DNA from 3 places in the Pseudomonas sp. JQ36 genome. Region 2 is predicted to be linked to each of the others. Evidence: predicted binding sites of a transcription regulator. Region 2 holds the regulator's gene; each other region holds the start of a gene.
What was found. The regulator FliA, encoded in region 2, starts transcription of late flagellar genes. The targets are predictions, from matches to a motif close to CTAAAGTTTNNNNNNNNNNNGCCGNTAA.
Positions count from the first base shown of each region.

Region 1: a site for FliA is predicted at 8,973-9,000, ahead of ACS4NR_RS22495 (methyl-accepting chemotaxis protein). Genes of this name have one in related genera too.
Region 3: a site for FliA is predicted at 6,393-6,420, ahead of ACS4NR_RS07470 (methyl-accepting chemotaxis protein). Genes of this name have one in related genera too.

Region 1 covers NZ_CM132642.1:4,966,650-4,976,947, reverse strand. The annotation lists gene ACS4NR_RS22520 (GntR family transcriptional regulator) at 1-462, shown strand, start outside; gene ACS4NR_RS22515 (DUF3050 domain-containing protein) at 1,232-2,008, shown strand; gene ACS4NR_RS22510 (diiron oxygenase) at 2,005-2,934, shown strand; gene ACS4NR_RS22505 (amino acid adenylation domain-containing protein) at 2,948-6,340, shown strand; gene ACS4NR_RS22500 (SRPBCC family protein) at 6,363-6,830, shown strand; gene ACS4NR_RS22495 (methyl-accepting chemotaxis protein) at 6,977-8,857, opposite strand; gene ACS4NR_RS22490 (sigma-70 family RNA polymerase sigma factor) at 9,169-9,669, shown strand; gene ACS4NR_RS22485 (FecR domain-containing protein) at 9,669-10,298, shown strand, end outside.
Region 2 covers NZ_CM132642.1:474,587-484,884, reverse strand. The annotation lists gene ACS4NR_RS02355 (CheW domain-containing protein) at 1-568, opposite strand, end outside; gene ACS4NR_RS02350 (ParA family protein) at 702-1,490, opposite strand; gene motD (flagellar motor protein MotD) at 1,534-2,424, opposite strand; gene ACS4NR_RS02340 (flagellar motor protein) at 2,437-3,177, opposite strand; gene ACS4NR_RS02335 (protein-glutamate methylesterase/protein-glutamine glutaminase) at 3,177-4,313, opposite strand; gene ACS4NR_RS02330 (chemotaxis protein CheA) at 4,363-6,642, opposite strand; gene ACS4NR_RS02325 (protein phosphatase CheZ) at 6,697-7,485, opposite strand; gene ACS4NR_RS02320 (chemotaxis response regulator CheY) at 7,503-7,874, opposite strand; gene fliA (RNA polymerase sigma factor FliA) at 8,042-8,782, opposite strand; gene fleN (flagellar synthesis regulator FleN) at 8,779-9,609, opposite strand; gene flhF (flagellar biosynthesis protein FlhF) at 9,723-10,298, opposite strand, start outside.
Region 3 covers NZ_CM132642.1:1,666,679-1,676,976, reverse strand. The annotation lists gene ACS4NR_RS07490 (aspartate aminotransferase family protein) at 1-700, shown strand, start outside; gene ACS4NR_RS07485 (OprD family porin) at 900-2,192, shown strand; gene ACS4NR_RS07480 (pyridoxal phosphate-dependent aminotransferase) at 2,429-3,616, opposite strand; gene ACS4NR_RS07475 (hypothetical protein) at 3,849-4,583, shown strand; gene ACS4NR_RS07470 (methyl-accepting chemotaxis protein) at 4,652-6,277, opposite strand; gene ACS4NR_RS07465 (glycerate kinase) at 6,632-7,774, opposite strand; gene ACS4NR_RS07460 (sugar diacid recognition domain-containing protein) at 7,998-9,116, opposite strand; gene ACS4NR_RS07455 (MFS transporter) at 9,289-10,298, shown strand, end outside.

The sequences.
Region 1 (10,298 bases), 1.6 Mb from region 2:
GTTGCGCCGCTGATTCAGGGTGACGCCACCGAAACCTACGAGTTGCGGATCCTCCTGGAGTCCGAGGCCATGCGCCAGTCGATCCCGTTGCTGACCAGCGCCGATCACGCGCTTGCCGCCAGATATATCGAAGAACTCGAAATCCAGCACGACTACAGCGAAATCGGTCGGCTCAATCGTCTGTTCCACATGGCTTTGTACAGTAAGGCACCGAATCGGCGTTTGCTGCGATTGGTCGAAGACGGCCTCAACGAGGAAGAGCGCTTCCTGCGGTTCAATCTCGAAGCCATGGGACTGGGCAAACTCTCCCAGGAAGATCACCGCGCCATGCTCCAGGCCGTGATCGCGCGCGATGTCGAGCTGTCGGTGAAGTTGCTCACACATCACCTCAACCGTGGCGTCGAGGTCATCACCCGCTATCTCGCCAGCCCCGCCGGACAAAACCGCAAGGCTGCACGCTGACACCCTCCACGCCGGTCTCTGGCCTTCGCGCCTGACCGGCGAATAACCCGCTTACAAATCCTCTCCCCCGATCCCCCGCAAACCTGGTGGCGGATCCGCCTGTTCGCTCTACCCTCCCAGCGCTCGCAAGCCCGTCATTGCGGCTCGGCGCGGACGAATCGGTCATAGCCGTCCCGCCAATTTACCCGCACTCTTTAACGGCCACCCCATGAAGAACGGGCGACGCGCCGCACTGCCGGCGCAGTCCCCGCACCAGGAACCTACGGAAGGAGCCTTGCCACGGGAAAAAGGGAAGTTACGGCGCCGTTTCCGGCCCACTTTCATTCCTATACATCACATAAATCCCCGCTTTTTAAAGTTGCTTTGAGTGAGGCATTCACTCTTGTTTTCAATTTTGGCCTTTATTTGCCGAAAGGAGCAACTACGCCCAAATAAAACTCAAATAAACAGTTTTATCGGGCCAACTCATATTCAAAAAACAGACAACTAAAAATAATTAAAAATAAACTTGTTAAGTTATTTAACGATGTATTAGCTTTTTATTGCCGAGCAGGGTTCACCCCGCAAACACGGCGCAGCTCCATAGTCAGGCTGCAGTCTTGGCAGATAAGCGCCAGGCTTCTGCTCAGAGCCTTCCATGCACTTCGCAAACTTTCACCGATCCGAATGAGGCCAGCGTTCGCCAATAGAAAACGTTTCAGATTTATTGAGTCCGCGTTAAAGCACAGAACGAGCAACTTCCTCTATTCCAATAACACCGAGGTTCGCCATGATGCCAACTAAAGAACAACTCGCCCTGAAAAAAGCGCAATTGAGCGTTCACCCGATCTTCACCGAGATCGATTCGTTATCGGTACTGCGCCGGTTCATGGAGTCCCACGTCTTCGCCGTGTGGGATTTCATGTCGCTGACCAAGCGCCTGCAGCAGGAACTGACCTGCACGCGGCTGCCCTGGTTGCCGCCACGAGACCCGCATGCCGCACGCCTGATCAATGAAATCGTGCTCGGTGAGGAGTCGGATGATCGTCCCGCTCACGGCCATTACAGCCATTTCGAGCTGTACCTGGACGCCATGCGCGAAGTCGGTGCGAGCACCACGGCGGTCGAGCGGTTTGTCGCGCTGCAGCAGGAAGGCGTGAGTTACGACGTGGCCCTGCAAAGCGTCGAAGTGGATCCGGCAGCAGCAAAATTTGTGCGCGAGACGCTGAACACCGCGCTGCACGCACCGGGCCACAGCGTCGCCGCGGCGTTCCTGCATGGCCGCGAGAGCGTAATCCCGCCGATGTTCCAGCGCATCCTCGATGACTGGGAGATCGGCATCGAACAGGCGCCGACCTTTCGCTATTACCTGGAGCGCCACATCGAGGTCGATTCGGAAGATCACGGCCCGGCGGCGGAGCGCCTGCTCGATCGCCTGGTCGATGGCGATCCGCAACGCGAAGCCGAGGTCTACGCCAGCGCCATCGCAGCGGTGGAAAGCCGCATCGCCCTGTGGGACGGCCTGCGTCTGAGCATGCGCGAGACTTTGGTGGAGGTGGCCCAATGAACGCCGCCGACTACCAATCCTTCGCCGACGCCTGGGAAACCCGCGCCACCATCCGCACCCGACCACGGCGTGTGCTCGAAGACGATGAACGCCTGATCTACCCGCTGAGCCGCCAACCCCTGGTGCTCAGCGAAGCTTTCCTGCGCGAATGCCCGCAACAACGGGATTTCGCCCTGGTGCAGACGCTGTACAAATTCATCAACGACGTGGTGATTTTCGAGACCGAGATCGTCGACAAGACCGCGCGCAGCATCGCCAAGAATCGCTTCGCCGTGGCCTTCCCGTTCGCCTGTCGCTACGACGCCATGACCGTGGTGGTGGACGAGGATTACCACGCGCTGGTGGCGATGGATTTCATGCAGCAGACCGTGGCCATGACCGGCATCGAGCCGATCGAACTGCCCACTGAAATCGAACTGAGTCGGGCGATTCCTGCCGCTGTGGCACTGGCGCCCGAGCACCTGCGCAGCGCGGTGGAACTGATCTGCGTGGCCATCGCCGAGAACACCGTGACCGGCGACGTTGCGGCTTTCGCCCGGGACGACACGGTCAAGCCGTCGATCAAAGGGCTGATGGCCGATCACTTGCTCGACGAGGGCCGCCACTCCAGCTTCTGGGCGCGCATGGTGCGTATCTATTGGCACACCGCCAATGACGCGGATCGGGCAACCATCGCGCAGATCCTGCCGGTGTTCATCGGCCATTACCTGACCAACGACATCCAGAAGTCCTTCGATCTGCGGCTGATCGACGCCCTGCCGGTCAGCGAGGCAGTGCGTCGCTCGCTCAAGGACGAGATGGCCGGGCTGGCGTTTCCGATCAATCGCCACCATCCGCTGGTGGGCAACATCGTGCGTTTTTTCCACAGCAGCTCGCTGCTCGACACGCCGTGCGTGCAGCACGCCCTGCGTGACTATCTGGTTTGATGAGGAGGCCGACATGAGACGTCTCGACATTTTGCTGATTGGCGCCAGCCAGGCCATGACCGACCTGGCGCAGGAACTCGAACAACACGGTCACACTTTACGGCGCAGCGGCGCGGCGCAATCGCCGGTGGATCTGATCATCGACGACGGCTTCATCGGCGCCGGCGATTTCTGCGCCATCCCGCACCTGCATCTGCGCCTGGGTATCGGGTCGCCGAGCCTTGGCGGTTTACCGACGCTCGACCTGCTGTGCTTCCTCGGCTCGTCACTGATCAGCCGTGTGCCGATTGGCGATGAGCCGTCCGGCAATGGTCAGGCACTGCGCCAGCGAGTGCTGACGCATGTGGTCGACGAAGTCGCGTTGCTGGTCAGCCGTTTCTCCCGCGATGCCGAGTATTTGCAGCAGGCAGTACCGGCCACGGCGCCGGACTTTGAACAGGTGGAGGACCTGTCGTTTCTCGACAGCTTGGCCTACGTCCATCGCCTCAACGCAACGGCGCATCCGGAATTGTTGCGACAGGCGCAGACGCCGCTGATCGAACGCCTGCAGCAGAGCCTGATCGCGCACGCCGAGCGACCGGCGTTGCACCTGGCCGAGCAGTCACTCAGCTATCGCCAGTTGCACGCGCACAGCCGTGCGATCCAGCAACGTCTGCAACCGTTGCTCGAGCAACATCCGCAGCCGTGGGTCGTGGGCATTTGCCAGCCGAAAAGCCCGGCGCTGTTCGCCTCGATTCTGGCGGTGCTCGGCAGTGGCGCGGTGTATCTGCCGCTGGAGCCGAGCCATCCGGTGCAGCGTCAGCAATACATCCTGCAAAACGCCGGCGCAGTGTTGTTGCTGCACGACGGCGAGCATCCGCTGGGTGAGTCGATGCCCGGACTGGATGTCAGTCGTATCGACAGTGCCGACGCCGATCTCGACCTGCCGTTGATGCGTCAGCGGCCGACGCTTGAAGCACCGTGCATGGCGCTCTACACCTCCGGCACCACCGGCCATCCGAAGGGCGTGCTGCTGAGCCAGGCGAACCTTGCGCACTTCACCGCGTGGTACGCCGATTACGCGCAGTTGCACGCCGAAAGTCGGGTGTTGCAGTTCTCTTCGCTGAGTTTCGATTCTTCGCTGATCGATATCTTTCCGACGCTGCTGCAAGGCGCTGAACTGGTAGTACCGGATGACACCCAGCGCCGCGATCCGCTGCAACTGGTGGCGCTTATCCGCCGCCGGCAACTGACCCACGCGTTCCTGCCGCCGGCGCTGCTGAGCATCCTGCCATTGGAGCAACTGCAAGGCGTCGAAGTGATGACCGGCGGCGACGTCTGCGAGCCCTTCGTCATCGAGCAACTGACCCGTCAGGGCAAGCTGCACAACCTCTACGGCCCGACCGAAGCGACGGTGCTGATTACCGCTCGCCAGCTCAAACCGGGTGACAGCAACCGCACTCTTGGCGCACCGATTGCCAACAGTCAGGTGCTGATTCTCGATGACGATCTGCAACCGGTGCCGGATAACACCGTCGGCGAATTGTTCATCGTCGGCCCCGGCGTTTGCCTCGGTTATCTGAACAATGCGCAGCAGACCGCCGAGCGCTATCTGACCCTGCAACTGCCGCACGGTGAGACCTTGCGCGCCTACCGCAGCGGCGACATGGCCAAGTGGGGCGAACACGGCATCGAGCTGTGTGGACGGCGCGACAATCAGGTGAAGATCCGTGGTTTCCGGGTCGAGCCGGAAGAGATCGAGCGCTGCCTGCGCGAGAGCCAGTTGTACCGCCAGATGGCGGTGGTGATCGACAGTCAGCGGCGGATTCTGGCGTTCCTTGCGCAGCCGCAATCGGACGCCGCTCGTGATGCATTGAAGGCGTATGCGCAGCAGTTTCTGCCGGACTACATGCAACCGGTGGCGTGGACTGAACTGGCGCAGATGCCATTCGCCAGCAACGGCAAGGTCGACCGCAAGGCGTTGCTGGAGCTGCCGGTGAGCGTGCAGGACAGCGGCCCGAAATGCCTGCCGGCAAGTGCCGACGAAGCGTTGCTGCTGGAGATCTGGGCGGAACTGCTGGAGCTGCCGAGCAGCGATATTTCCACCGACGAAAGCTTCTTCAATCTCGGTGGTCATTCGATTCTGCTGTCGCGGATGTTGCTGCGCTTGCGTGAGGAATTCGGGCGCAGCATCTCGATCAACCGCTTCATCGAACTGCCGACCATCATCAAGCTCGCGACGCTGGTGCGCGGTACCGATGACAGCGCGGTGCTCAGCGCCCAGGCCATGGCCGACGCCGAGCGTCCGCTGAACATCGAACCGCTGCCGATCAGTCGCCTGGGCGATGTGCACAAGGTGATCGTCACCGGCGCCAACAGCTTTGTCGGCGTGCACATCGTCGAAGCGCTGCTTGGTTGGGGCGCCAGCGAAGTGGCGTGTCTGGTGCGCGACGGGGGCGGGCAAACGGCGGCGCAGCGTTTTGCTCAGGCGCTGCGCGAGAACCGTCTCGAACATCTCGATTTGAGCCGGGTGCGAATCTACTCCGCGGACCTCACCCGCCCGCAACTGGGTCTGGCCGCTGACGATTATCAGCGCCTGGATCGCGAGTTCGGCGCGCTGGTGCACAACGCCGCCAACGTCAATCACGTGCTCGATTACGAGTCGCTGGCAGCGGATAACGTCGAGCCGATTTTCGAGCTGCTGCGCCTGTGTGAAGGGCGTAGCAAAAAGGTCTTCAACTTTGTCTCGACGCTGTCCGCTTCCAGCACCGTCGACGGCGAAGGCCGAGTGCTCGAATTGCCCGCCGCGCCGACCCCGCCGATCTACATTCGCAACGGCTACAACCTGTCGAAATGGGTCGGCGAACGCATCCTCGAACGGGCCCGCGAGCGCGGGGTGTGGGTCAACCTGTATCGCCCCGGCAACATCAGCTTCAACAGCCTGAGCGGCGTCTGCCAGCCGCACAAAAACCGTTTGATGCTGATGCTCAAAGGTTCGATCCAGCTCGGTCAGGTGCCGGCCTTCGCGCTGAATTTCGACCTGATGCCGGTGGACTTTCTCGCCCGCTTCATCGCCTTCCACGCCTGCCGTTATTCGACCGAGCGTGCGGTGTTCAACCTGCACAACCCCGAGCCGCTGAGTTGGGATGCCTACGTCGCCTCGTTCCGCGAAACCGGCAGCGAGTTCTCGCTGGTCAGCGTCGCCGACTGGCAGCAGCAACTGGGCCGGGTCGACGCCGACAACGCGCTGTTCGGTGTGCTCGGTTTCTACCTCAACGGCTTCGAGGAAGACATCGGCGACATCTCCCTGATCGGCCATGCCAACGCCAAGGCCGGCGTGCGGCAGATGGGCGCGCAGTACCCGGAAAAATCCCCGGCGCTGCTACGTCGCGGCTGCGATTACCTGAAACAGATCAACTTCATCTAGTTCATCAAAAAGGAGCAACACCATGAGCAATCTGCAACCCGACACCCTGATCAAAAACCCGCACGGCTGCCACGTTGTGTCGTCGGTGGAAGTGCCGGCGGACGCGGCGCAGGTCTGGGCGGTGGTCGGCAATTTCGCTGGCTTCGACCGTTTCATTCCAGCGCTGTCGCACATCGAAATGACCGGCGAAGGCGTGTCGTCGCTGCGCAAGAAATTCTTCAAGGACGGCAATGTGGTAGTCGAGCAACTCAACTCACACGATGAGCAGGCGCGCGCCATGACCTGGACCACGATTTACAACACTTTGGGTGTGGCGAATTTGTGGGCGGCGATGAATGTGGAATCACTGGGGGCGGGGAAGTCGCGGGCGACCTGGACGATCATTGCCGAGCCGGCTTCAGGTGGGGAGGAAGCGCTGCCGGGGTTCAAGGATTTCGTGCAGGGGTTTGCCGATGATGCGATGGGGAATGTGCTGAAGCTGTTTGTGTAAGGCTTCAGTTTGGCGGTGACTGAACTACCGCCTTCGCGAGCAAGCCCGCTCCCACATTTTGATCGCACTCCTTCTGTAGGAACGCGTTCAATTTGTGGGAGCGAGCCTGCTCGCGAAGAACGATAACGCGGTCTCGAATCTGAAAGTCAGATCTTGAAGCTGTCGACCAACTGCTTCAACCGATTCGCCTGCTGCGACAACGCATCACAATCCTTCAACGTTTCATTGAGGTTGGCGACGCTCTGCTGGTTCAGCAGGTTGATCTGGTTGACGTCGACGTTGAGGGTTTCCACCACCGCGGTCTGCTCTTCGGTCGCGGCAGCCACCGACTGGTTCATGCCGTCGATTTCGCCGATGCGCTGGGTCACGCTGACCAGGCGCAGGCCGGCCTGGTTGGCCACTTCAACGCTTTCTTCGCTGGACGCCTGACTGGCGTTCATGGTGGTCACCGCTTCACGCGAACCGACCTGCAGGGAGGTGATCATCTTGTGGATCTCTTCCGCCGATTCCTGAGTGCGATGGGCGAGGTTGCGCACTTCGTCCGCCACCACCGCAAAACCGCGTCCGGCTTCACCGGCACGGGCCGCTTCGATGGCCGCGTTGAGCGCCAGCAGGTTGGTCTGCTGCGAGATGCCTTTGATCACATCGAGGATGTGGCCGATGTTGTCGGTGCTGGCATTCAGGGTTTCGATCTGGGTGCATGACAGGCTGATCTTCTGCGACAACTCGGTCATCGCCTGAATGGTCTGCTCGACCACCTGACGACCGTCATCGGCCTGCTCGCTCGCGCCGCTGGCGTGCTGCGAAGCATCGGCGGCATTTCGGGCGATTTCCTGAGTGGCGGCGCCCAACTGGTTGATCGCGGCAGCCACGCTGTTGGTGCGGGCACTTTGTTCGTCGGAACCGATGATCGAGGCGTTGGACGACGCCATCACCCGTTGCGACAGGTCGTGTACATGACGGGTGGCCGACGACACTTCGGAAATCGACGCGTGAATACGCTCGACGAACTGGTTGAACGAGCTGCCCAGTTCGGCGAACTCATCCTTGCCTGCCACGACCAGACGCCGGGTCAGGTCGCCTTCACCCTGGGCGATGTCCTGCATCGCGCGGCCCATGGTGGTCAGCGGACGCATCAGGACGTTGATCAGCAGGCTCAGCAGCAGCGCAATCGCAGCGACCGCGACGAACATCGCAATCAGCGCCGAAGTCCGGAACTGGCTGAGGGCAGCGTAGGCCTTGTCACGATCGATCGACAGACCGATGTACCAGTCGGCATTCGGCAAACCGCTGACCGGGGTGAACGACAGGATGCGTTCCTGACCGTTGAGCACCACGTTCTGGTTGCCCTTCTCGATGCGCACGCCGGAATTCGGGTAGATGTCCTTGAGGTTCTTCATCACCTGATCTTTGTCCGGGCTGACGATCACTTGACCGTCACCGCTGACCAGGAATGCGTGGCCAAGGCCACCGAAGTCCACCGAGTTGATGATCTTCACCAGGGTTTCCAGGCTCAGGTCACCGCCGACCACACCCAGCAGTTCGCCATTCTTTTTCACCGGCATGGCGATGGTCACCACCAGACCACCGACCGCCGCCATGTACGGCGGGGTCAGCATGGTTTTGTCGGCGACCACGGCCTGCTTGTACCAAGGGCGCTGACGCGGGTCGTAGCCGTCGGGCATCTTCGCGTCAGGGCGCTGAGTGAACACCCCGTTGGCCTGACCGACGTAGGTGAACTGGAAATTCGAGGTGAAGGCCGGTTGATCGACCAGCCCCGGGAAGTCGGCGTCCTTGCCCTGATGGGCAACGTTTTGCGCGAGGTTTTCCAGCACCAGAATTCGCCCGCTCATCCAGTTCTGCACGCTGCTGGCGGTCAGATCGCCGGCCTGCTGCACGGACGACTGAAGGTTCTGGCGAATGGTGTTGCGCTGCAGATAGTCGTTGTAGAGGGTGAACAAAGCGAAAGCCAGGACCACGACGCCCGAGGCGGCCAACAGGATTTTATGGCTGAACTTGAGATTCATTTCATGGGACTTCTTATGCAAAAGTGGGGATGCGTTCCGGGATGCAACATTCCATGTACAGCGCAGGCGGCGTTCTGACGGCCGCTCTACTTTGGTGCACGCATGTCTCACCAGTCTGTCGGCACCGTTCGCGGAAAACTTAGGGCGTTGTGGGAAATGTGCGGCATTTCTGTCAGATTCCCGCCGAACGGCGTGCCAGAGCGTTTGCCTTCAGTTTTTTAAGACGGTTATTCGTGCGGAGGTTGCAAAATTCTCAGCCCTTGATAAAAATGCGACTAATTATCATTTGTGACGTTCGGGCTGTCGCGTTCATGTCCTCACCTGAGTTTGCAGTGCAGGCGCTTTACAGGAGTCATCACGGCTGGCTCAACGCCTGGCTGCGAGCGCGGCTGGGCAATGCCGCAGATGCCGCGGACCTGGCCCAGGACACCTTCGTCCGTCTGTTGCAACGCAGCGAACGTCTGGAGCTCAAGGCGCCTCGCGCATTTTTACGCACCATCGCCCGTGGCCTGGTGATCGACCATTGGCGTCGTGAAGAAATCGAACGCGCCTATCTCGAAACCATCGCCCACTTGCCCGAAGCCGAAACCCCAAGCGCTGAAGCTCGCGCGTTGGTGATCGAGTTGCTCGAGAGTGTGGCGCGCATGCTCGAAGGCTTGCGGCCGAAAGTGCGTCAGGCGTTTCTGCTGGCGCAGTGCGAAGGTTTGACCCACAAGCAGATCGCCGCGCAGATGGGCTTGTCACTGCGCTCCGTCGAACGTTACGTCGCCGATGCGCTGTATCACTGTTACATGTTGCGGTACGAAGCCTGATGCCTGTGGACAACAACTCAGTCGGGCGCCGCGCCGAGCCGCAACAACAGGTGGTCAAGCAAGCCATTCACTGGTTGCTGCGGCTGCGCAACAACCATGGCAATGCGCGCCTGAGTCATCAGTGCGACGCGTGGCGCGCCGAACATCATGAACATGAACTGGCGTGGCAACGTGTGCAGTCGTTGCAGGCGGAATTGAGCCATAACCTGCGCGCCGTGCCCGGTGCGCACGTGGCGCTGAATACGCTGGAAAACAGTGCGCAAGGACTCGGACGGCGACAGGCCTTGAAGTTGCTGTCCGGCACGGTACTGATGGCCTCCGCGGCGTGGCTGGCCAAGGACACGACCGTCTGGCAGCAGTGGCGCGCCGATTATGCAACGGCGACCGGCGAACGCCGCGGCTTCCAGTTGCCCGACGGCACGCGGATCGAGCTGAACACTGCAAGTGCTGTGGATCTGGATTACACCGCGCAGCAACGGCTGATCAAACTCACTCGCGGGGAAATCATCGTTACCTGCGGCGGTAACGATGAAGGCGCGACGTTCAACCGGCCACTTCGCGTGCAAAGTCGTCATGGCATTTATGAGCCGATAAAAGCCCGCTTCATCCTGCGTCAGGACACCGATTGC
Region 2 (10,298 bases):
CCAGCGAATAGATCGAACCGAGGCACACCAGCGGTACCGCCAGCGTCAGCCCGGCAACATCGAACAACAGGCATTCGAAGGCTTCCGAGGCCCAGGCCGGACGGCCATCGGTTTCCACCGGGGGCGGCGTGTTGCTCGGTGGCAGGTGCACTTCCACCACTGGCGGCACCAGCGTCTGTTCGACGGGTGCCGGTGCCATCGGCGCCGGTTCGGCCACGACCGGTTCCGGCGCGGTTTTCAGCAATTGGGTTTGCAGCAACGGTGCGAGTGTCGAAACCGGCGCGCGTGGTGGCTCGGCTTCTTCGATCAGTGCCACTGGTGCTTTTGCAACGGTTGCCACGGCAGGCGCGGCAACCGGCTTTACAACCTTCTGCGCATCACGCGCCTGTTCTTCAAGCACGGCGGCCTGGAACTCATCCAGCGCGTCGGTACTTTCGACCACCTCGACCGGCGCCTCGACCTGCACTTCCACTGGCGGCAACTCGTCAGGGATTTCCTGCAGCAGGCTGTCCAGATAGGACTGCAACGCCAGTTGCGGCTTCGACGTCAACTTCACCGGCCGATTCATGCGCAGCCCCCTGTAGGAGCTGCCGCAGGTTCGGTGCCGCGTTCGGACGATCTTTTGATCTTTTCAGGAGCAACGCCAGGCAAGATCAAAAGATCGCAGCCTGCGGCAGCTCCTACATGAATTGAGATCATGCTCAGGCCACCTGCGGAACAAGTTGTTGCGCCAGCAGATGCTTGAGCAGCGCGCGGTAAGCCAGCACGCCACGACTCTTGCCGTCGAACTGCGAAGGCGTGACACCGGCCCGGCTGGCGTCGCGCAGACGGGTATCGACCGGGATGTAACCCTGCCAGATCTCTTCGGGGAATTTGTCACGCAGCACGCGCAAGGTGCCCAGCGACGCCTGGGTGCGGCGATCGAACAGGGTCGGCACGATGCTGAACGGCAGCGCCTGTTTGCGCGAGCGGTTGATCATCGCCAGGGTGTTGACCATGCGCTCCAGGCCTTTGACGGCCAAGTGCTCGGTCTGCACCGGGATCACCAGTTGCTGGCTCGCGGCCAGGGCGTTGACCATCAGCACGCCGAGCAACGGCGGGCTGTCGATGATTGCGTAGTCGAAGTCCTGCCACAGCTGCGCCAGACTCTTGGCGATCACCAGGCCCAGACCACTCTGCCCCGGCGACTGGCGCTCGAGGGTGGCCAGCGCGGTGCTGGACGGCAACAGGGAAATGCGTTCGTCGCTGGTCGACAGCAGCAACTGCCCGGGCAAGCCTTGCGGCACGCTGCCCTTGTGCAGAAACAGGTCGTAGTTGCTGTGTTCCAGGCTGTCGGGGTCGTAGCCGAAATAGCTGGTCATCGAGCCGTGCGGGTCGAGATCAACCACAACCACGCGCTTGCCCGCCTCCGCCAGCAATCCGGCTAAAGCGATGGAAGATGTGGTTTTACCGACACCACCCTTTTGATTGGCGACTGCCCAGACTCTCATTCGGTTCGTTCCTCCCGGTCGAGATGCTCGACCGAGACATAGCTCAGCGTATTAATGCGGGCGACGGAGAATTGACGGCACTCTCGCGTCCCGGCGTCTTGACCGGGGACGGTGCAGTTTGTGTGCCAGCGCGCTTCAATGCCGCGTCCGGTTGTGCATTGGCGGTCCCGGTGCCGGTCAGGCTGCGGCGCACATCGAGGTTGCGCGACACCACCAGCACCACGCGCCGGTTTTTCGCCCGGCCTTCGGCGGTGGCATTGTTGGCCACCGGCTGAAACTCACCGTAACCCACCGAGGCCAGACGGCCAGGGTTCACGCCCTGCATCGCCAGCATGCGCACGATGCTCGCCGAACGCGCCGAGGACAGCTCCCAGTTGGTCGGGTACTGCGCGGTGCGGATCGGCTGATCGTCGGTGAAGCCTTCGACGTGGATCGGGTTGTCGAACGGTTTGAGGATCGCCGCGACCTTGTCGATGATGTTGAAGGCGATGTCGCTCGGCATTGCGTCGCCACTGCCGAACAACAGGCTGGAATTCAGTTCGATCTCGACCCACAACTCGTTGCCGCGCACGGTCATCTGATTGGAGCTGATCAAATCGCCGAACGCGGCACTGATGTCATCGGCAATGCTTTTCAGCGGATCGCTGGCCCCGGCGATACCGGCGTCAACCTGCTCGCTGTCCTTGACCAGCGGCTTGGCCGGGGTCACGGTCTTCGGCCGTTCATCACCGATCGGGATCGGTTTGAGCGAGCGATCGGAGTCAGTGAAAACCCCGATCAGCGCTTCGGAAATGACTTTGTACTTGCCTTCGTTGATCGACGAGATGGAATACATCACCACGAAGAAAGCGAACAACAACGTGATGAAGTCAGCGTACGACACGAGCCAGCGCTCGTGATTGACGTGTTCTTCCTGATGTCTGCGACGAGCCATGAGGTTATTCCCTTAATCCATGAAGCCTTGCAGCTTCAACTCGATGGAGCGTGGGTTTTCACCTTCGGCGATCGACAAAATACCTTCCAGCAACATTTCGCGATAACGCGACTGCCGCAACGCGATTGACTTGAGCTTGGCCGCCACCGGCAGCAACACCAGGTTGGCACTGGCCACGCCGTAGATGGTCGCGACGAATGCCACGGCAATGCCGCTGCCCAATTGCGTCGGATCAGCGAGGTTGCCCATCACATGAATCAGGCCCATTACCGCACCGATGATGCCGATGGTCGGCGCGTAGCCGCCCATGCTTTCGAAAACTTTGGCCGCTTCGATGTCGCGCGCTTCCTGGGTGTAGAAGTCCACTTCGAGGATGCTGCGAATCGCTTCCGGCTCGGCGCCATCGACCAGCAGTTGCAGGCCCTTGCGCGAGTAGTTGTCCGGCTCGGCATCGGCGACGCCTTCCAGGCCGAGCAGGCCTTCCTTGCGCGCGGTGAGGCTCCAGTTGACCACGCGGTCGATGCCGCCGGCCAGGTCCACACGTGGCGGAAACAGGATCCAGGCGAGAATCTGCATGGCGCGCTTGAAGGCGCTCATCGGCGATTGCAGCAGCGCTGCACCGATGGTCCCACCGAGGACGATCAGCGCCGCCGGGCCGTTGGCCAGCGCGCCGAGGTGACCGCCTTCAAGGTAGTTGCCGCCGATGATGGCGACGAACGCCATGATGATCCCGATAAGGCTTAAAACATCCATCAGATACACGCCTCGACGATGTGCTTGCCGATGTCGTCCAGGCCGTAGACCGCGTCAGCCAGATCGGCTTTGACGATGGCCATCGGCATGCCGTAGATCACGCAGCTTGCTTCGTCCTGCGCCCACACCGAGCTACCGCCCTGCTTGAGCAGACGTGCGCCTTCGCGGCCGTCGGCGCCCATGCCGGTGAGCACCACCGCCAGAACTTTGTCACCGTAGGACTTGGCCGCAGAACCGAAGGTGATGTCCACGCACGGCTTGTAGTTCAAACGCTCGTCGCCCGGCAGGATCTTCACCGCGCCACGGCCGTCGATCATCATCTGCTTGCCACCCGGGGCCAGCAGCGCCAGACCCGGACGCAGGATGTCGCCATCCTCGGCTTCCTTGACGCTGATGCGGCACAGCTTGTCCAGGCGCTCGGCAAACGCCTTGGTGAACGCCGCCGGCATGTGCTGGATCAGCACGATCGGCGCCGGGAAGTTCGCCGGCAATTGGGTCAGCACCCGTTGCAGGGCAACCGGGCCGCCGGTCGAGGTACCGATGGCAACCAGTTTGTAGGCTTTGCGTTTCGGTGCCGGCGACGACGCGCTGGCAGCTGGCGCACGAGCAGGTGCCGGAGCAGGCGCCGGACGCGTTGGAGCAGCAGCGCTGTGGCTGCTGAAGCTCGATGCCGCCGGGGCTGGCGCAGGCGTCGGTGCAGCGGCCGGAGCCGGCGCACTGTAGGCACTGAAACGACGATTACTGCGCGAGATGCTGTGAACCTTCTCGCACAGCAGTTGCTTGACCTTCTCCGGATTGCGCGAGATGTCTTCGAAATTCTTCGGCAGGAAATCCACCGCACCGGCGTCCAGCGCATCCAGGGTGACCCGGGCGCCTTCATGCGTCAGCGAGGAGAACATCAACACCGGGGTCGGGCAGCGCTGCATGATGTGCCGCACCGCCGTGATGCCATCCATCATCGGCATCTCGTAGTCCATGGTGATCACGTCCGGCTTGAGCGCCAGGGCCTGATCGATCGCCTCTTTACCGTTGGTGGCCGTACCGACCACCTGGATGCTCGGATCCGCTGAAAGAATTTCCGAGACGCGGCGGCGGAAAAAACCCGAATCGTCCACCACCAGGACTTTGACTGCCATAAACACTCCATTAGGTGCAGCGGGACGTCGTCGCCCCGCCGCCCCGGATTCAAATACGCTTCGTCGCGTAACGCTTGAGCATGCTTGGAACATCAAGGATCAGCGCGATGCGGCCGTCACCGGTGATGGTGGCGCCGGACATGCCCGGAGTGCCCTGCAGCATTTTGCCCAATGGCTTGATGACCACTTCTTCCTGGCCGACCAGTTGATCGACGACGAAGCCGATCCGCTGGGTGCCCACCGAAAGGATCACCACATGGCCTTCGCGCTGCTCTTCGTGAGCGGCGGAGCTGACCAGCCAGCGCTTGAGGTAGAACAATGGCAGCGCCTTGTCCCGCACGATCACCACTTCCTGACCATCCACCACGTTGGTGGTCGACAGGTCGAGGTGGAAGATTTCGTTGACGTTGACCAACGGGAACGCGAACGCCTGATTGCCGAGCATCACCATCAGGGTCGGCATGATCGCCAGCGTCAGCGGCACCTTGATGACGATCTTCGAGCCCTGGCCCTTGGTCGAGTAGATGTTGATCGAACCGTTGAGCTGGGAAATCTTGGTCTTCACCACGTCCATGCCGACACCGCGGCCGGACACGTCGGAGATCTCGGTCTTGGTCGAGAAACCCGGGGCGAAGATCAGGTTGTAGCACTCGGTATCGCTCAGGCGATCGGCCGCGTCCTTGTCCATCACACCGCGTTTTACCGCGATCGAACGCAGCACGTTCGGGTCCATGCCCTTGCCGTCGTCGGAGATCGACAACAGGATGTGATCGCCTTCCTGCTCGGCGGCCAGTACCACGCGACCGCCACGGGCCTTGCCCGAAGCTTCGCGTTCTTCCGGCGACTCGATGCCGTGGTCGACCGCGTTGCGCACCAAGTGGACCAACGGGTCGGCCAGGGCCTCGACAAGGTTTTTGTCGAGGTCGGTTTCTTCACCCACCAGTTCCAGGTTGATCTCTTTCTTGAGCTGACGCGCGAGGTCGCGAACCAGACGCGGGAAGCGCCCGAAGACCTTCTTGATCGGCTGCATCCGGGTCTTCATCACCGCGGTCTGCAAGTCAGCCGTGACCACGTCGAGGTTCGACACGGCCTTGGACATGGCTTCGTCGCCGCTGTTGAGACCCAGGCGCACCAGGCGGTTACGCACCAGCACCAGCTCGCCGACCATGTTCATGATTTCGTCGAGACGCGCGGTATCGACCCGCACAGTGGTCTCGGCTTCGCTCGCCGGTTTTTCCGGCGGCGGAGCAGCTGCGGCACGGGCCGGCGCCGGTGCAGCAGCGGCAGCAGGTTTTGGCGCTTCGGCTTTCGGCTCAGGCTTGGGTGCAGCCTTCGGCGCAGCAGCCGGAGCGGCAGCAGCCTTGGCGGCAGGCGCGGCCACGGTCGACGCGGTGCCCGCAGCAGCGGCGCCAACATCGGTGAACTTGCCTTTGCCATGCAACTCGTCGAGCAGCGATTCGAATTCGTGATCGCTGATCAGATCGCTGCCGGCAGCGGCGGCCGCCGGTGCGGCAGGCGCAACCGGTGCCGAGGCGATCGCCGACTCCAGCGCTTCAACGGCGAAGTTGCCCTTGCCGTGCAACTGATCGAGCAGTGCTTCGAATTCGTCGTCGGTGATGTCCGAGCTGTCGCCCGCCGCCGGTGCCGCCGGAGCGGCCGCTGCCGGTGCCACGGCGTCCGCCGCGAACTGGCCTTTGCCGTGCAACTGATCGAGCAACGACTCGAATTCGGCGTCGGTAATTTCATCGCTGGCAGCGGCATCGGCAGCCGGCGCAGGTGCAGCAGCCGGGGCTTCGGCTTCGGCCTTGACGGCGTTCAGCGAATCCAGCAACTGTTCAAATTCGTTATCGGTGATGTCGCCCGAATCGCTCGAATCGCCTTCGACGACCAGTTCTTCGATCATCTCGGCCACTGGCGAAGCCGGAGCTTCGTCGGCCGTTTGCGGCTCGGCCAGACGCGCCAGCGCGGCCAGCAGTTCCGGGGTGGCCGCCGTGATCGGTGCACGTTCACGGACTTCGCTGAACATGCTGTTCACCGCGTCCAGTGCTTCAAGCACCACGTCCATCAGTTCTGCATCAACGCGACGCTCACCCTTGCGCAGGATGTCGAACACGTTTTCGGCGATGTGACAGCACTCCACCAGCTCGTTGAGCTGAAGGAAGCCGGCGCCCCCTTTTACAGTGTGGAAACCGCGAAAAATTGCGTTGAGCAGATCTGCGTCATCCGGGCGGCTTTCCAGCTCGACCAGTTGCTCGGACAGTTGCTCAAGAATCTCGCCGGCCTCAACCAGGAAATCCTGAAGGATCTCTTCATCGGCGCCGAAGCTCATTAATGGGGTGCTCCTACAGGTCTAAAAACCCAAAAAACCTAAAATTCCAAAACTCTAGAATCCGAGGCTGGATAACAAATCGTCCACATCGTCCTGACCGGACACAACGTCTTCTCGTTTATCGGCATGAATCTGCGGACCTTCACCCTGCGAGAGATGTTTTTGTGGATCTTTTTCTGCAAGCATCGCGGCACGGTCGTGTTCGATGCCCGCAAAGCGGTCAACCTGACTGGCCATGAGGACGAGTTTGAGCAAATTGCTTTCGACTTCGGTGACCAGTTGGGTCACACGCTTGATCACCTGACCTGTGAGGTCCTGGTAATCCTGAGCCAGCAGGATGTCGTTGAGGTTGCTCGACACCGCACGGTTGTCCGTGCTGCTGCGTGACAGAAAACCGTCGACCCGGCGCGCCAGTTCGCGGAACTCTTCAGCTCCGACCTCACGACGCATGAAGCGGCCCCAATCGGTGCTCAGCGCCTGGGCTTCTTCAGCCAGGCCATTGACCACCGGGGTGGCGCTCTCCACCAGATCCATGGTGCGGTTGGCCGCGGCTTCGGTCAGCTTGACCACATAGCCCAGGCGTTCGGTGGCGTCGGTGATTTGCGACACTTCCTCGGCCTGCGGCATGTGCGGATCGATCTGGAAATTGACGATCGCACTGTGCAGTTCGCGTGTGAGCTTGCCCACTTCCTGATACAGGCCGCGGTCACGGGTCTGATTGAGCTCATGGATCAGTTGCACAGCGTCGCCGAACCTGCCTTTTTCAAGGCTCTCGACCAGTTCGACCGCGTGTTTTTTCAGGGTCGACTCGAAATCGCCCTGTGAAGATTCGTTATGCTCCATAGCTCCCCCGCGCGTCATCAGCCGATGCGTTCGAAAATCTTCTCGATTTTGTCTTTCAACGCCTGAGCCGTGAAAGGTTTGACCACGTAGCCGTTCACACCGGCCTGAGCGGCCTCGATGATTTGCTCACGCTTGGCTTCAGCGGTCACCATCAGCACGGGCAGATGCTTGAGTTTTTCATCGGCACGTACGTGGCGCAGCAAGTCGATACCGGTCATGCCCGGCATGTTCCAGTCCGTTACCAGAAAGTCGATGCTTCCGCTGTTGAGTACCGGAATGGCGGTAGTGCCATCGTCGGCCTCGACGGTATTGGTGAACCCAAGATCGCGCAGCAGGTTCTTGATGATCCGCCGCATCGTTGAGAAGTCATCAACGATGAGGATTTTCATGTCTTTGTTCAATTCGACCTCCAAGCAGTCTTAAACGCGCCCAGCACCTGGACGCGCCACTTCAATCAATCCGGCAAAGCACTCGATGACTGTCTGGAGCACAACAGAGCAAGACCGGTGCCGTTCATCACCGCACCAGCCTCGTTCGCAGTGTCCCCACACTGCCTTCAGCGCGCTCGCCACTCCCCCAAACGCCCCCGCAAACGGGCCGCGCACTGGCTGTGTAACTGGCTGACCCGCGATTCACTGACGCCAAGGACTTCACCGATTTCCTTGAGGTTCAGCTCTTCGTCGTAGTACAGCGCCAACACCAGTCGCTCACGCTCCGGCAAATTGGCAATCGCATCCGCCAGCGCAGCCTGAAAGCGTTCATCTTCCAGATCGCGTGACGGCTCAAGATGAGCACTGGCGCCATCCTCGTGCAGCCCTTCGTGTTCGCCGTCCTGCAACAGGTCGTCGAAACTGAACAGCCGGCTGCCCAGCGTGTCATTCAAAATCCCGTAGTAATCGTCGAGACTCAATTGGAGTTCGGCCGCAACCTCGTGATCTTTAGCATCACGTCCGGTTTTAGCTTCAATTGAGCGAATTGCGTCGCTGACCATACGGGTGTTGCGGTGAACCGAGCGTGGCGCCCAATCCCCTTTGCGCACTTCATCGAGCATCGCGCCGCGGATCCGGATGCCCGCGTACGTTTCGAAACTGGCGCCTTTGCTGGCGTCGTATTTGGTAGAGACTTCGAGCAGGCCGATCATCCCGGCCTGAATCAGGTCTTCAACCTGCACACTCGCCGGCAAGCGCGCCAGCAAGTGATAGGCAATGCGCTTGACCAGTGGCGCGTAACGCTCGATCAACTCGTACTGCGCGTCACGTGCCGACTTCTTGTAGTAGTTCATACCGCTCGCGGTCATAACACAGGCCCTGCTGTTTGCTGCACGAGGCGCTCGACGAAAAACTCAAGGTGTCCGCGCGGGTTGGCAGGCAGCGGCCAGGTATCGACCTTCTGCGCGATCGCCTTGAACGCCAGCGCGCACTTGGAACGCGGAAAGGCTTCATAGACCGCTCGCTGCTTCTGCACTGCCTTGCGCACGCTTTCGTCGTACGGCACGGCGCCGACGTATTGTAAGGCGACGTCGAGGAAGCGATCCGTGACCTTGGTCAACTTGGCGAACAGGTTGCGCCCTTCCTGCGGGCTCTGCGCCATGTTGGCGAGGACGCGGAAGCGGTTCATGCCGTAGTCGCGGTTGAGCAGTTTGATCAGCGCGTAGGCGTCGGTGATCGAGGTCGGCTCGTCGCAGACCACCAGCAACACTTCCTGGGCGGCGCGGACAAAACTGACTACCGAGTCACCAATACCCGCAGCGGTGTCGATCACCAGCACATCGAGGTTGTCGCCGATGTCGCTGAAGGCCTGAATCAGACCGGCATGTTGCGCCGGGCTCAGGTGCACCATGCTTTGGGTGCCGGAAGCGGCCGGCACGATGCGGATCCCGCCGGGCCCCTGCAACAGCACGTCGCGCAGTTCGCAGCGGCCTTCGATCACGTCGGCCAGAGTGCGTTTGGGGGTCAGTCCCAGCAGAACGTCGACGTTCGCCAGCCCCAGGTCGGCGTCCAGCAGCATGACCCGACGGCCAAGCTCTGCCAGCGCCAGAGACAAGTTCACTGACACGTTAGTCTTGCCGACGCCACCTTTGCCGCCGGTCACCGCGATCACCTGTACGGGATGCATGCTGCCCATGTTATTTCTTTACCTTGTCTTGCATAGACGGAGGCCACATTACTGGCTGCGCGTTCTCAACCGGAACAATGCATGGCAGACCATCGATGTAGGTACAAAAACGGTTCATTACCTCAGCCAACCTGCTTGGTCGGGCTGTGGTAGATATCAGCGAACATGTCAGCCATGGCTTCTTCGCTGGGTTCTTCCTGCATTTGCACGCTGACGGCGCGGCTGACCAGTTGATGACGGCGCGGCAGATGCAGATCATCCGGAATCCGTGGGCCATCGGTCAGGTACGCGACCGGCAATTCATGACTGATCGCCAGGCTCAATACTTCGCCAAGACTGGCCGTCTCATCCAGTTTAGTCAGGATGCAGCCGGCAAGCCCGCAACGCTTGTAACTGTGGTACGCGGCGGTTAGAACCTGTTTCTGGCTGGTGGTTGCCAGCACCAGATAATTTTTTGAACGGATGCCACGCCCGGCCAGGCTTTCCAGCTGCATGCGCAAGGCCGGATCGCTGGCCTGCAAGCCGGCGGTGTCGATCAGCACCACGCGCTTGCGCAGCAGCGGGTCGAGCGCCTGAACCAGCGACTGGCCCGGATCGACGTGGGTCACCGGCACATTGAGAATGCGACCCAGGGTCTTCAGTTGTTCCTGGGCACCGATACGGAAACTGTCCATGCTCACCAGCGCGACATTCTGCGC
Region 3 (10,298 bases), 1.2 Mb from region 2:
CGAACCGTTTCAGGGTGCCGGCGGCATGATCATTCCGCCCGCCACTTACTGGACGGAAATTCAGCGTATCTGTCGCCAATATGACGTGTTGCTGTGCGCCGACGAAGTCATCGGCGGTTTCGGTCGCACCGGCGAATGGTTCGCGCACCAGGCCTTCGGTTTTGAACCGGACACGCTGTCGATCGCCAAAGGTCTGACCTCCGGCTACATCCCCATGGGCGGGCTGATCCTTTCGCGACGCATGGCCGAGGCGCTGGTGGAAAAAGGCGGCGTGTTTGCCCACGGCCTGACCTACTCCGGGCACCCGGTGGCGGCTGCGGTGGCGATTGCCAACCTCAAGGCGTTGCGCGATGAAGGCGTGGTCACTCAGGTAAAAAATGACACCGGCCCGTACCTGCAGAACTGCCTGCGCGAAGTGTTCGGCAACCATCCGCTGGTGGGTGAGATCCAAGGCGTCGGACTGGTGGCGGCGTTGCAGTTCGCCGAAGACAAAACCACCCGCAAGCGTTTCGCCAACGAGAACGACATCGCCTGGCGCTGCCGCACCATTGGCTTTGAAGAAGGCTTGATCATTCGTTCGACGCTGGGCCGGATGATCATGGCCCCGGCGCTGATCGCGACGCGGGCGGAGCTGGATGAACTGGTCGACAAAACACGGATCGCCGTGGATCGCACCGCCCGCGAGTATGGCGTGCTGTAACGCATACCCCTTGTAGGCCTTCGCCTGCTCGCGATAGCGGTGTGTCATTAACATCGATCTAAACTGATCGACCGCTATCGCGAGCAGGCGAAGGCCTACAACGGAATCAGGTATGCCTTGAACTCAGCACATCAGCTCAATCCAGCCCGGTTGATAGTGCCCATCATCGGAGACTTTCCCTGATTGTCGGTCTCTCACGATGGCTTCCTCAACACCCCAATTTGCGCTGTTGGCCCTGCTGTGCGCAGCGACCGATACTGTTTTCGCCAATGACTTCTTCAACGATGCCAAAACCGAAGTGCTCAGCCGCAACTTCTTCCTGAGCAACGACTACCGCTCGCCCTCTCCCTCCGGCAAAAACTATAAACAGGAATGGGCCCAGGGTTTTATCGGCACGTTCACCTCTGGCTACACACCGGGCACTGTCGGACTCGGCATCGATGCCCACGCCTTTCTCGGCCTGAAACTCGATGGCGGCAAAGGACATTCCGGCACGGGGCTGTTGCCGGTCGACAGCAATGGTCGCAGTGAACCGAACTACTCCAGCGCTGGCGGCGCGTTCAAACTGAAAGCTTCGCGCACCACCCTAGCGTTTGGCGAAATGACGGTGGAAACGCCGGTGTTCGACACCTCGGACAAGCGCCTGCAACCGGAATACGCCACGGGCCTGCTGCTCAACAGCCAAGAAATCGACAACGTTAACTTCACGGCCGGCCGCTTCAGCGCATTCAAGAATCAGGACAGCTCCTCAGGCCGCGGCGACTTTTATGGTTACGGCGCCAACACCGAGGCCGGCGGAATCAGTTTTTTCGGCGCCGATCTGTTCGGCGACAGTCCGGTCGGTGGATCGCTTTACGCCTCAGACCTGACTGACACCTGGCATCAGTACTACGCCAATCTGCATTTCAAACAGTCCGGCCTGTTGCTCGACGCCAACCTCTATCACACCCGCGATACCGGTCGCGCGCTGGCCGGGGCGATCGATAACACCGCGTTCAGCCTGTCCGGCAAGTACAGTTTCGGCCCGCACGCGCTCATGCTCGGCTGGCAACGCATCAACGGCGACACACCGTTCGACTTTGTGGGTGGCGACTCGATCTATCTCGCTAACTCGATCAAATACGCCGACTTCAACGGCGCCGGCGAACGCTCCTGGCAAGCACGCTACGACCTTGACCTCGGCGCCTTCGGCATCCCCGGCCTGACCTTCATGACCCGCTACGTCTCCGGCAGCCACATCGACGGCACTCACGCGCCCAAGGGCGGCGCGTACAACCCGTTCGATGCCGAAACTGGTGACTATCAGCCGCAGCAGGGCGCAGGCGGCAAACATTGGGAACGGGATATTGATCTGAAATACATCGTGCAGTCGGGTGCGGCGAAGGATCTGTCGGTGCAGTTGTCGCACGTCTCGCACCGGGCCAACGAGGCGCAGGCCGGGGATGATATCGACCGGATTTATGTGGTGATTCAGTACCCGCTGGGGTTCTGATGGCCGGTAATTAAACCCGGACTCAGACCCGACGTCGCCCTGCGAATCCATCGACTCAAAAAAACTCCACGAAGCCGCCGACAGCGAGACCCTGCTGGGCACTCAGCAAGTCGTGATGCTCGGCGAACTGACCGGCAACCGCGCCCTCGACAACCTCGCCCCGCCCGCCTGAAAACCCAATCCCCTGTGGGAGCGGGCTTGCTCGCGAAAAAGCCGGCTCAAACAACACCCATCTCTCAGGCACTGCGCGCCTGCAACAGCTGCACCGCACACAACGCAATCCGCGCACAGGCATCCGCCAATTGCACCCGATCCAGCACCAGCCCGATGCGAATATGCCCCGCCGCACTGGGCCCGAAAGCTTCACCGGCCAGCACCGAAACCCCGTAACCTTCCAGCAGGCGCTCGGCAAACGCCTGCGCGCCTAACCCGGTCTGGCGCACATCGACCATCACGAACATCCCGCCATCCGGGCGAATCGGTTGCAGCCCCGGGCAGCCGCGCAAGCGCTCGCAGACCAGATCGCGGCGCAAACGGTATTCCTCGCGCATCTGCGTCACCTGCGGCAGATCACTTTCCAGCGCCACTTGCGCGGCTTTCTGCACGAAGTCCGGAAGGCCGAACAACATGCTCAACGACAGATTCACCAGATGCTCAGCCAAGGCTTTCGGCCCGATCGACCAGCCAATGCGCCAGCCGGTCATGGCATGGGATTTCGACAGGCTGTTGATGGTTGCCGTGCGTTCGGCCATGCCCGGCAGACTCGCCGGGCTGATGTGTTCGCCATCGTAGAGCAAATCGCTGTAAACCTCGTCACTGATCAGCCACAGATCGTGACGCACGCACAGCGCCGCCAGCTCTTGCCAGATCAGCAGGGACAGACTCGCGCCGGAAGGATTATTGGGACTGTTGAGCAACATCGCGCGGGTCTTCGGCGTGATCCGCGCGGCAACATCGGCGGGATCAACGCGAAAACCGTTCTCCGGCTTCACAGGCACCGGCACCACCGTGGCACCACAGGCACCGAACACACCTTCATAGGTCACGTACATCGGCTCGGCGACGATCACTTCGTCACCCGGATCCAGCAGGCATTGCGCGACCGAATACACCGCACATTGCGCGCCGGGCAGCACGATCACGTGCTCGGCATCCACCACCTGACCGCTGCGCCGCTGATGGCGGGCGGCGATAAGCTTGCGCAGCGCCAGACGGCCGCGCACGTCGGAATAATGCGTATCGCCGGCCAGCAGACTGTCGATGGCGCCGTGGATGATCGGCAACGGCGTGTCGAAATCCGGATCGCCCACGCTCAGCAGCAGGATATCGACCCCCTCGGCGCGCAGCTCCAGCGCTCGGTCATGAATCTGCCAGGCGGCGGCGCCCTCCCCGGCGATGCGTTGGGTCAAGGCTGAATAGCGCATGCACGTCTCCTGATTGCGCGGTCTCCAGCCTTCACCCTAGGTCAAATCACAAACCGCGCCAGCCGCTTTGTCCTTTGGATGAATTTAAAGAAGAACTTCGTACTGTGGTCGATTAGCAGTCGGCTGACTACCTGTCAGAGCTGACAGTAGACTCACTTCACAAACGCTCGCTTAATCAACATGAGGAAACAACTGCGCCCCCCTCTAATCGAAACGACGGAGTGTTGAAACGATGACGAATCTGAATGAAAAAATCCTCTTATTGGACGCACCGGAAATCCCCGATGCGCTACCCGATTTCCCTGGCAGTCAGGTTAACCTGTTGCCATTGAGTGCATTGGTATCGCCACTAAAGGTGTTGATTCCAGACTGGCAGTGTTCACCTCCTGAACCAGTGCCAGTGCAAGTACTGTTGACGCTGTTGTTAAATGAGAAACCGGTGGCGGACTATCCTTTTACGACACCCATCGACCCGGCGCTTTTCCCATTTGCGGCCCATATTCCTGAGACCTACCTGGCACAGGAAGGCGAGCACGAGGTTTCATATATCGTCAATATTGGCGGGAATGAAGCCATGGCCGCGAGCACGCCGATTACGGTCGATCTAACGGCTCCCAACTTCGGCAATCCGGGAGAACCTCCGCAATTTCCACCAGAAATCGACATTGAGGGGATCACCCAGCAGTATCTCGCCGCCAACAATGATGAAGTTCTGGTAACCATTGCCACCTATATGCAGCAGCGAGCCTGCGACAGCATCGAATTTCACTTTGGCTCACTTGCGGCGGAGCCAGTCATCATTAAAACGGTGCATGACGCAACTTCACCTACCGTTATCAAACTGAGTGGCGCGATTATCCGTGAGATAGGCTCCGGCACGATGTTCGCGTTTTACAGGCTGCGCGATCGTGCAGGAAACCTTGGGCAACAATCTTCGTTTAAGCAAGTCAAAGTGGACCTGTCTTGAAGCGCTGACTCTTCGAGGTGGGCCGAACACTCATCTGGTTCGTCCCACTTCAGGCAACTGCGTATTTCTCAAATCACAAACCGCGCCACCATTGCATTCAAATCCACCGCCAGACGCGACAGTTCATGGGTCGCAGCGCTGGTCTGGTTGGCCCCGGCGGCGGACTGCGTGGCCAGATCACGGATGTTGACCAGGTTGCGGTCGACCTCACGCGAGACCTGCGCCTGTTCTTCCGAGGCACTGGCGATCACCAGGTTGCGTTCGTTGATCTGATGGATCGATTGGGTGATCTGCTCCAGCGCCACGCCGGCAGCGCGGGCCATTTCCAGGGTGGTTTGGGTACGCTGGTTGCTTTGCTGCATCGACGAAACCGCTTCGCCGGTGCCGTTCTGAATACCGGCGACCATTTTTTCGATTTCCTGAGTCGATTGCGCGGTGCGATGTGCCAAGGCACGCACTTCGTCCGCCACCACCGCAAATCCGCGTCCGGCCTCACCGGCACGCGCCGCTTCGATCGCCGCGTTGAGGGCCAGCAGGTTGGTCTGTTCGGCGATAGCGCGGATCACATCGAGCACCTTGCCGATGTCACGACCCTGTGCAGCGAGGCCTTCGATCATTTGCGCGGTGCTCTGCACGTCATGGGTCATGGTCTGGATCGCGTCGACGGTTTTCACCACTTGATCGCGACCTTCGCGGGCGGCCTGGGTCGACTGATTCGAGGCTTCGGACGTCGACACCGCGTTGCGTGCGACTTCTTCCACGGCGGCGGTCATTTCGTTGACGGCGGTGGCAGCTTGTTCGATCTCGTTGTTCTGCTGTTGCAGGCCACGGGAGGCTTCTTCGGTGACCGCGCTCAGCTCTTCGGCAGCCGCGCCCAGCTGAGTGGCGGAACCGGCGATCTGTTCGATGGTTTGACGCAGGTTGGTCTGCATCGTCGCCAGCGCTTGCAACAGCTGTGTGGCTTCGTCCTTGCCGTCGACTTCGATGGACTGGGTCAAGTTGCCGCCGGCGATGGTTTGCGCTGCCAGAACCGCACGGTTCAACGGGGTGACGATGCTGCGAGTCAGCAACAGGGCCAGCAGTACGGTGGCGAGTGCCGCCACCACGGCGACGATCACGATACCGGTGATGGCGCTGTCGTAATACTCGCCGGCCTGAGTGGAGGCGACTTTCGCCCCCGCCGCGTTGATTGCGATGAGCTTGTTGAGCTGTTCGCCCATCTGGTCGGTGCCGTCCTTGATCCGCGTGTTGATCAACGTACGCATCTCGTCGACCTTGTCCTGACGCGACAGCTCCATCATCTGGTTTTGCGCTTGCAGGTAGTTGTCGAGCGTGGTCGCGAACATCTGATACAACGCACGCTCTTCGCTCTCTGCCGGCAACGCGGCGTAACTGGCCTGAGCACTGCGCACCTTGTCCACCAGCACGCCGATGCGCGTTTGCGCTTCTTGCAGACCTGCCGGGTCGCGGTTGACCAGAATCCGGAACGACAGAATCCGCAGGCGCAGAACGTTTTCCGTCACCACACCAAGGTAAGTGACGCTGGGCAGTTGGTTGGTATCCATGTCGAGGGAGGCCTGGCGGATGGTCGACATGCGGTTGACGGCGAACACACCAAGGACAATCACCAACAAGGCGATAAAGGCAAAACCGAGGAAGGCACGGGGCGCGATATTCAGGTTACGCAAGGACATGGTTGGACTCTCGGATAGAGGTAGCTGCGAGCGTCCTTGCCGTCATCACTGGCCCTTGGGGGGCGGGGCCAGTACGGCGTCACTGTTCGAGGGAATCTGTGTGCGCCTGATCTCTGTATCGGCGGCTCTTCAGGAAGGTTTCGTACAAATCTCAAGTATTTTTCAAGGTGTTTCACCACTGAAACACCATGTAGCTTGGCCTACTTCTGTGGCGAGGGAGCTTGCTCCCGCTGGGCTGCGAAGCGGCCCTATATCCTGCCACCACGTATCATAAGTCTCACCGCATCAGCCGGATTGACGACTGCTACGCAGCCGAGCGGGAGCAAGCTCCCTCGCCACAACATCTTCAGGGCGTCAGCTATTGAGTTTAGCCATCTGCCAGACCCGGGCGATGTCCGTCGCCCGTTCGCGCAACAAGCGCGGCGCTTCGGCACACGCCTGCTCCAGGGTCATCGGGCCGCTGGTGACGGCGAATGCGGCGTCGATGCCGTGGCCGTAAAGCTCCTGATAGCCCTCGCCCAAGGTGCCGGCGATGACGATTACCGGCACACCGTGCTGCCTGGCGATCCGCGCCACGCCGAGCGGAGTCTTGCCGCGCAAGGTCTGCGCGTCGAAACGCCCTTCGCCGGTGATCACCAGATCGGCGCCGTTGACGGCTTCGGCCAGGCCCACCAGCTCGGCAACCACTTCGACGCCAGCCTGAAATTGCGCGCCAAGAAACGCCTTGGCCGCAAAACCCAGGCCCCCCGCCGCACCACTGCCCGGCTCATCGCGAACGTCCTTGCCCAACGCTTGCGCGCAGAGCCCGGCGAAGTGCCCCAACGCCTGATCCAGTTGCTGCACCTGTGCCGCTGACGCGCCCTTTTGCGGGCCGAAAATCGCCGAGGCGCCATGCGGGCCACATAGCGGATTGTTGACGTCGGCGGCAATGTCGAAGCGTACCTGCGACAGACGCGAATCCAGATCACTCAGATCAAGACGGGCCAATTGCGCCAAGGCAAGACCACCCGGCACCAGCGCCTGCCCCTGCGCATCGAGCAATTTCACCCCGAGCGCCTGCATCGCACCGGCACCGCCATCGTTGGTGGCGCTGCCGCCAATCGCCAGAATCACCCGTTGCGCGCCGGCATCCAGCGCGGCGCGAATCAGCTCGCCAGTGCCGAAGGTGCTGGTGATGCAGGCATCGCGCTGCCCCGTAGGCACCAATTGCAAACCACTGGCCTCAGCCATTTCGATGATCGCGGTGTGGTTGTGCGGCAGCCAGCCCCACGCGGCGTCGACCGGCGCACCCAGCGGCCCGCGCACTCGGGTGCGGCGCAGTTCGCCCTCGCAAGCGGCAAGAATCGACTCCACCGTGCCCTCGCCGCCGTCGGCCATCGGGCATTTGACCAGCGTCGCGTGCGGCCAGACTTGCGCCAGCCCGAGGGCAATGGCTTCGGCAACGCCTTGGGCACTCAGGCTGTCCTTGAACGAATCGGGGGCGATGACGATCTTCATGCGAATTCTCCAGTTCCAATGCCGTTCATGCTGCCAGTCGGCCTGCGCATTGACGCCTGTCCGCTGCACAAGCGGGATTGGCGATTGTTGTTCATTTATACAAAAGCCTTGGGATTGATGCTGAATGTTCTGGCCCTATCGCGAGCAGGCTCACTCCCACAGGGGAATGCATTTCAAATGTAGGAGTGAGCCTGCTCGCGATGGCGTCTCTGAAAACACCCGATCAACTCGGGTCAGTCTGCGGCAACAACTGCACCCCAAGGTACAACGCCAACATCCCGTCCAGCCGCAGCGGATCCACCCCGCTGATCTCGGCAATCCGCTCCATCCGATAACGCAAGCTGTTGCGATGAATGCCCAGCGCATCGGCGCACGCCTGGCTCTGCCCATCGTGTTCACACCAACTGCGCAGGGTCGCGAGCAACTGGCCATTGCCGTCCTTGGCGATGACTTTGCGCAACGGCTTGAGCAGTTCATCCAGCGCATCATCGTTGCGATGGCGCCAGAGCATCACCGGCAGGCGATAACGATTGAGCGTCAGCAGTCGCGACTGCGGCAGCACATCCCGGCCATAGGCGAGCAGATCGCCGACGCGCCGATAACAGCGGCGTAAACCGGCCAGGCCATCCGCCTGCCCGCCGACGGCGATGCGCAGAATGTTCCAGCCCAGGCCATCAAGCTTTTCCAGCAAACGATCATGCTCAACCGTCTGACTTGCGGGCCGGCACCACAGCAGCGATGACTTGGCCGAACTGACGCACCAGCTGTCCGGGTAGCGCGAAGTCAACCAGGCGCTCAAGGCCTCGACGGTTTGCCCCGGCCCATGTTCCAGACCGAGTTCGAACAGATACGGCACCCGGGTCAATTGTGGTTTGAGACCCAATTGCTGCGCCTCATCAACCAGTCGCGGCGAATCCCCGGCTTCGCTCAACAGCAACGCCAGCAGGTCGTCGCAACGCTGGCGCCGCCATTGCTGCTCGGCCTGTTGATTGCGCTGGCCGACGAGCATTTCCGCGGTCATGCGCACCAGTTCGGCGTAGGTGCGCAGTTGCTCCGGTTCGCCGGTAATGCCAAGCACGCCGATCAGGCGTTGATCGAGCAGCAGCGGCAGGTTGATCCCCGGCTGCACGCCCTTCAAATGCACCGCGGTTTGCGCGTCGATCTCCACCACCCGCCCGTTGGCCAGCACCAGTTGCGCGCCTTCGTGACGGGTGTTGATGCGCTCCGGCTCGCCACTGCCGAGGATCAGGCCCTGGCTGTCCATGACGTTTACGTTGTAGGGCAAAATGGCCATGGCCCGGTCGACGATATCCTGAGCGAGGTCGTGATCGAGTTCGAACATGATCGGCAAAATCCTTAAGCAACGGCGGCGGACGGTTGTTCACCCGCACAGGGTCTGGCGGCAAACCCTGTGCTCAGGCACAAAGACAATCCGGCCACAGGTGGCCGAGACTCTCACAGCGATCAACGTTAACCTGTGCATCGCAAAAAATCATAATAAAGAGAGAGCCGCTATGTCGCAGAGCGCCGCAGCTACCCAGACCATCGATGACGGTAAAGACGCCGTCTACAAACGCATCACCCTGCGTTTGATCCCCTTCATCTTCATCTGCTACCTGTTCAACTACCTCGACCGGGTCAACGTTGGCTTCGCCAAACTGCAGATGCTCGACGCATTGAAGTTCAGTGAAACCGTGTACGGCCTCGGTGCCGGGATCTTCTTCATCGGCTACGTGCTGTGCGGCGTGCCGAGCAATCTGGCCCTGACCAGATTCGGCCCGCGCCGCTGGATCGCGCTGATGATGATCACCTGGGGCACGCTATCGACCTGCCTGTTGTTCGTCACCACCCCGACCCAGTTCTACACCCTGCGCCTGTTCACTGGTGCGGCCGAAGCCGGGTTCTTCCCGGGTGTGGTGCTGTACCTCTCGCAGTGGTTCCCGACGTTTCGCCGTGGACGGATCATGGCGCTGTTCATGTCGGCCATCCCGGTCTCGGGCCTGCTTGGCAGCCCGTTCTCCGGCTGGATCCTCAATCACTTCGCCGCCGGGCAAGGTGGACTGGCAGGCTGGCAATGGATGTTCCTGCTGCAAGGCATCCCGACCGTAATCCTCGGTGTGCTCGCCTACTTCCTGCTCAGCGACAGTTTCGCCAACGCCAAATGGCTGACTGCGCATGAACGCGCGGTGCTTGAGGCGGATCAAGCCGAAGACCTGGCGAACAAACCGAAAACCACCTCGGACTCGCTGCTCGCGGTGTTCAAGAACCCGGCGATCTGGGCGTTCGGCCTGATCTACTTCTGCATCCAGAGCGGCGTGTACGCGATTAACTTCTGGCTGCCGTCGATCATCAAGAACCTCGGCTTCAGCGACAACCTGGTGATCGGCTGGCTGAGCGCGATTCCGTATCTGCTGGCGGCGGTATTCATGCTGCTGGTCGGGCGTTCGGCGGACTTGCGCAAAGAACGTCGCTGGCATTTAGTTGTGCCAATGCTGATGGGCGCGCTCGGTCTGCTGATTGCGGT